Regions from separate parts of the Exiguobacterium sp. RIT341 genome, predicted to be linked through region 1. Evidence: riboswitches for the same ligand, from Rfam matches in the RefSeq annotation. Region 1 holds a riboswitch; the other holds the start of a gene.
The links. Region 1 has a riboswitch for lysine ahead of BW42_RS12105 (amino acid permease). Riboswitches for the same ligand answer to the same signal wherever they lie in the genome.
Positions count from the first base shown of each region.

Region 2: it holds a riboswitch for lysine, as region 1 does, so the genes downstream of both, BW42_RS13860 (aspartate kinase) here and BW42_RS12105 (amino acid permease) in region 1, are expected to answer to the same signal.

Region 1 is NZ_JFYW01000009.1:232,008-235,213, forward strand. It holds gene BW42_RS12100 (hypothetical protein) at 1-129, opposite strand, end outside; gene BW42_RS12105 (amino acid permease) at 210-1,691, opposite strand; lysine riboswitch at 1,823-2,011, opposite strand; gene BW42_RS12110 (MarR family winged helix-turn-helix transcriptional regulator) at 2,177-2,632, shown strand; gene BW42_RS12115 (diguanylate cyclase) at 2,770-3,206, shown strand, end outside.
Region 2 is NZ_JFYW01000011.1:44,028-47,233, reverse strand. It holds gene BW42_RS13865 (aspartate-semialdehyde dehydrogenase) at 1-378, opposite strand, end outside; gene BW42_RS13860 (aspartate kinase) at 392-1,591, opposite strand; lysine riboswitch at 1,704-1,881, opposite strand; gene argH (argininosuccinate lyase) at 1,952-3,206, opposite strand, start outside.

The sequences.
Region 1 (3,206 bases):
GACAAGAAGAAGTCCTCCAAGCGAGTACCAGATGTTATTCAAACGATAAATCATTTGGTACAAGGCAAGCGTCACAAGCAATAATGCGATCGGTAAGAAGGCACGCTTAAAGTGGTACCAGTAATTCACGAAGATCGCCTCCTGTTTTTCTTTCATCTTACTTGAAGCGACATCTAAAAAGCCACCTTCATTTGAAGGTGGCTCGTTGATTACGATTGACGTGGATGTTCTGGGAAGTCCATCTCTTCGTAACGAACAATCGACGTCCGGTTTTTGAATTTGTGTCCTAACCAGAAGGCAAGGAACAACGGAATTCCGACATATGTCGCGGCAATCCCGACCCAATCAATTTGATCAGCAAGGAATGCTGCATAGTTTTGACCAACGATGACAAGGAAACAAAGACCGAATGCAAACAGCGGACCGAACGGGAACGCTGGTGCAACGTAAGGTAAATCTTTCAACGAATGACCTTGTGCAAGGAATCCTTTACGGAAACGATAGTGACTGATCGCAATTCCGAGCCATGCGATGAATCCTGTCATACCTGAAGCATTGAGTAACCACAGGTAGACTTGTCCACCAAACATCGATGTTAAGAAACAGAGCGCACCGATTGCTCCTGTTGCAAGCAAGGCGTTACGCGGTACCCCATTTTTCGACACTTTTGCAAAGAACTTTGGTGCATCTCCTTGACGAGCAAGTGTATACAGCATCCGTGTGGAAGCATACATACCTGAGTTACCGGCAGATAGAACAGATGTCAAGATGACGGCGTTCATGAGTGCTGCCGAGAACGCAAGACCTGCTTTTTCAAAGACGAGCGTAAACGGACTAACGGCAATGTCCGTGATGTCATTGGAAACCAAGTTCGGGCTCGTATACGGAATGAGCATCCCGATGACGAAAATCGCAAGGATGTAGAAGAGTAAAATGCGCCAGAAGACTTGTTTGACTGCTTTTGGAACGTTTTTTTTCGGATTTTCCGATTCACCTGCGGCAATTCCGACTAGTTCTGTTCCTTGGAAACTGAATCCAGCAACGAGGATGATTCCGATGACGGCAGGAATACCACCGACGAACGGCGCATCCCCGAGAGCAAAGTTTTTAAAGCCAACTGGTGGCTCCGATGTAAAGACACCGAAAATCATCGCAACACCGACGACTAAGAAGACGATGACAGTGACGACTTTAATCATGGCGAACCAATACTCCGCTTCCCCAAAACCTTTAACGGAGAAGTAGTTCAAGCCGATCATGAGTAAAAGGAATAAGGCACTGAAGTAAAATCCAGGAACGTCCGGGAACCAATACGTCATAACGATTTGTGCTGCAACGAGCTCAACTGCGATCGTGACTGCCCAGTTGTACCAGTAGTTCCAGCCGAGGGCAAAGCCGAATGAGGGATCGACGAATTTTGTCCCGTATGTCGAGAAGGATCCGGCGACAGGCATATACGCCGCCATTTCGCCAAGACTTGTCATTAAGAAGTAGACCATCAGACCAACGATTGCATACGATAGGAGTGCACCACCTGGTCCTGCTGCTGCAACGGAAGCACCGGACGCGATGAAAAGTCCTGTTCCGATTGCCCCACCGATGGCGATCATCGACATATGACGGGCTTGTAATCCACGTTTTAATCCTTCGGCTGTCGAATCTGTTGTTTGTTTCACATCTAGTTTGTTCATTTCGTTCGCTTCTCTCTGTTTAGATTTTTTGAGAGGACACTTTTTGAATGAAAAAACAAAAAGCGCCCTCATCTTCCAGATGGAAGATGAGAACGCAACATAATAAAATGAATGCGCCTCATTCTACCGTCGTGAAAGATAGCTCTCCACAAGTAAGTGATACCCGACTTGTGACAGTATTAGACCTATTCGATCTAATCCCAATCGATCATCTTCAAAGCGATGATTGATTTCGGCAATTCTTCCTTTCAGGTCACTTCATTTGTCGCTTGACGACATCCGTAACCGTACTCTTAAGAACTGCAACCTCCATCCCACTGGTTGAGTGAGAACTGAATTAAATTAGTTATTACTACGCCATATTACACAAACCGCCACGAAATTGTCAATTGCCTTTTTTGAATCTGGGGTAGTAGATGGTAAAAATCCGATATGTTTAGTACACTAAATGATAGAAGTCCACTGAGAGAAAGGATGCTGCTTGCATGCCACAGGAACGTGATTTGCTGACTTACCGACTCGAGGAACAAATGCGTGTCATTCTTCGTACCCTGCGACGTGAACTTAATCGACTATTTGAAGGAACAGCAACCCGAAGCGAATTTTTCATCTTACGGAGTCTTTCAGAAAACGGTCCCCAGCGTCCGACACTTCTTGCGGAACAATTTGAGCTGGCGACGAGTCAAGTCACTGCTTTAACGGATAAGCTCTATAAACAAGGATATGTCACACGGACGCGTTCGACGGAAGATCGTCGCTCGATTGTCCTCGCTTTGACGGATAACGGAGAGCGTGCTTTTCGGGAACTCGAGGTCGTCCGAAGAAACTATTTACAAGATCGCTTCGGAACTTTAACAGAAGAAGAACTGGAAACGATGATTCGCGTCTTCGATAAGATTTTACTGACGATGGATGAGGATACGCTCACTTCGTCTTCATAAAAAACGGTAGATTTTCTACCGTTTTTTATGTTTTATCTAAACATTTACCTCTGTCTAACCGTTACCTAGATGAGTATACTGGAGTATATATATGGAAATCTGTTAGCTGGGGGAGTTGGGAGGATTTGTTGTCCATCATGAATCAATTCATCATTAACTTTTGTCTACTGTTCACGACGATTACTCTCTTATTCTTACCATTTCGGAATCGACCACGTATTTCGCTGAATTCCAGCTGGAGTACACGCCTCATATTGGGAAGTGTCTGTGGTCTGATTGCAGTTTTATTGATGTTCAATGGCATTCAGATCGATGTCGCCCGTGTGGATTTACGAATCATCCCAGTCGCGATCGCTATGCTATTCGGTGGTTTCCCGAGCGCCATCGTCGCCGGTATAATGATCATCGGGACACGTTACTTTTTGACACCCGTCGATCAAATGGAGGGTTTTTATCTGTCCACACTGATTATCGTCTTAATCATTACGACGATCGGAATCGTACGTCGATTCGTTCATGTCTCGACGCGCCATTTTCAATTATTGGTGTCAATTGGTGTTCTCTATTCGTTACC
Region 2 (3,206 bases), on a different contig from region 1:
CGGATTTGCGATCAAGCGGTCTGTCGCTTGAATCGCTTGCGGATTGACTTCTGGCACGACGAGTGGAATCGTCTCCTGCATCCGGAAGGCACTTGAATTATCAACGACGAGTGTTCCGTTTTCAGCTAGTAATGGGGCATATTGCTCACTGATCGTTCCGCCTGCTGCGAACAACGCGACATCGATCCCGTCTTCCGTGATGTTTGGCGTCAGCGCTTGGATCGTAATATCTTCTCCCTTGAACTGCACCGTGTTCCCTGCTGAACGAGCAGAAGCGTAAGCGGACAGGCGGCTGACCGGGAAGTCCAGTTCTGCGAGTACTTGTAACATTTTTTGACCGACGGCGCCGGTTGCTCCAATGACGGCTACATGATACATGCTGTTTTCCTCCTTATAACTCGAACGCGTTTGCAATCGCTGCAACCGTCCGTTCAATGTCTGCTTGTGCAATCGTGTACGAGATGCTGATTTCTGATGTCGTGACTTGATAGAACGGGATATTCTCCGCTCGGAAGATTGCGAACAATTTCGAAGCAACACCTGTTGCATCCCGCATTCCGATTCCGACGACAGACAACTTCGCGTGCTGATCGTGGCGGTCGACCTTGACTGTCGTGAAGCGATCCATGATATCTTTCAATGCTTCATCGAGGAACTCTTCCTCGTCGAGTGGACAAGAGAACGATAAGAAGATGTCACTGTCGAACGTCGTTTGACTGATCATGTCGATATTGACGTGACGGTTCGATAAGAGTTCGAAGATATCGGCTACTGCTGCATTCGTTTGCGGTACGTGTTTGATTGATACCGTCAAGACGTTCTTCGTCACACTGACACTCGTCACCGCTTTTTGTTCCATTGTTTCCGTCGCTTCCATGATCCATGTTCCCCTTTTCGATTCAAGTGTTTTCCCGACGAAGATGTGTACGCCGTATTTTTTTCCTAGTTCGACACTTCGCATTTCCATGACCTTCGACCCGAGGGCGCTCATTTCCATCATCTCATCATACGAGATATGTGGAATCGGTTGAGCAGCGGCATGGATTCGCGGATCAGCTGTATAGACACCGTCGACATCGGTATAGATTTCGCACCGTTTATCAAGGACTGCCGCAAGGGCAACTGCCGTTGTATCCGACCCACCTCGTCCGAGTGTCGTCACGTCACCAAGTTCGTTGACACCCTGGAATCCGGCGACGATGACGACATCGTACGTTTCGAGTTTTTGTCGTAACAGATCTCCATCGATCTGTTTGATCTTACTTTTCGTATGCACGCCCATCGTGCTGATTCCTGCTTGAGCGCCTGTTTGCGATAACGCTTTGACACCGAGCGAGTTGAGGGCGATGCTGAGTAATGAAATCGTCTGTTCTTCTCCGATGGCAAGCAGTCGATCGAGTTCTCTTCGCTCGGGGCGATCCGTGATGGCTTGCGCCTGAGCGATCAAAGAATCTGTCATCTTGCCCATCGCCGAAACGACGACGACGAGTTTTTCACCTTCGGCTGCGCGACTCTTCAAATAATTCGCAATAGACTGAATCTGTTCGACAGTCGCAACCGAGCTTCCACCAAATTTAAGTACAGTTGTCACAATCCTATCTCCTTTGTCCCGATACAGAAAAAAACGACGGGCCGGTAGGAGCGTTCCTACGGCCCGTCGTTATCACGATCGGACAAACGAAGACAAAGTCATTCGTTCTTTTACGTAAGATAGCGCTCCGAAACATCGGTTTCGGCAGTACAACGGATCTTAACCGTTGTACCAGCAAACAAGAAGAAGCATCTTCTCGTTCACTTCGGCGGACTTCCCCTTTCACATCATTCGGCATGCTTGCCTTCAAGAATGATGCTACTCATGTCATCCGCGCCTCTATCTGTCGGTTGTTAGTTACAGTTATAGCAGACATCTTTTGTTAAATCCAGTCATTTGACTGTTTTTTTTCAAAATTCGTCAATTCGCAAGATGCTGTTTCGCGAGTTCGAGTTGCTCCGACACGGCAGCAAACCCTGTCCCGCCGTAGCTAGTCCGGCGTGCTACTGCTTGAACCGGATCGAGGAGCGGATAGACGTCTTCTGTGATATCAGGATGGAACGTTTGATACGTCTCGAGGTTCAAATCCTTCAGGAAACAACCGTTCTGCACACAGTAAAGGACGGCTTTGCCGACGATTTCATGCGCTTCCCGGAACGGTATGCCTTTCGTTACAAGGTAGTCAGCGAGTTCCGTTGCATTCGAGAAGTCTTGCATTGTCGCCTTCTTGAGCGCTTCGGTCTTAAACGTCGCAGATTCAATCATTCCGGTGAAGATTTGAACGGACTTGAGAACGGTATCTGCTGTATCGAAGACCCCTTCCTTATCCTCTTGCATGTCTTTGTTGTAAGCGAGTGGTAATGCCTTCATCGTCGTCAAGAAGCCCATCAGGTTGCCGTAGACGCGACCTGTTTTTCCACGAATCAATTCAGCAAAATCAGGATTTTTCTTTTGTGGCATCATGCTCGAACCTGTCGAGAAGGCGTCAGACAACTCGATGAAGCCGAATTCTTGCGACGCCCAGATGATGATTTCTTCACAAAAACGTGAGAGATGCATCATGACGGTCGCGGCGATTCCGAGATATTCAATGACGAAGTCGCGATCGGAGACAGCATCGAGACTGTTCGGATAGACCGACTCAAAACCGAGCAACTCGGCAGAACGGAAACGGTCGATCGGGAACGTGGTCCCCGCGAGCGCGCCTGCCCCGAGTGGTGATTTCCGGATCCGTTTTTGATTGTCCGTCAACCGTTCGACATCACGTTCGAACATCCAGAAATAAGCGAGCAAGTGATGCGCAAGCGAGATTGGTTGTGCCCGTTGCAAATGCGTATACCCCGGCATAACCGTCTCGATATGTTGCTCAGCTTGTTCCGTAATGACCGATTGGAGCTCGCGTAATGCCGTCGTCAACGCTTCGACATGCTGCTCCATCCATAGATGTAAATCGGTTGCGACTTGATCGTTTCGGCTCCGTGCCGTATGCAGTTTCCCTGCAACTGGACCGATCTGTTCCGTCAACAAACGCTCAAGATTCATATGAATGTCTTCGTCCGCTAATGTGTAGGAATGGTCCTTTAACGTCGCTTCGAGTTGCTTTAATCCTTGCTGGATTTGTGTCCACTCATCTTGAGCGAGAATCCCTTGTTCAAATAACATCTGTGCATGTGCG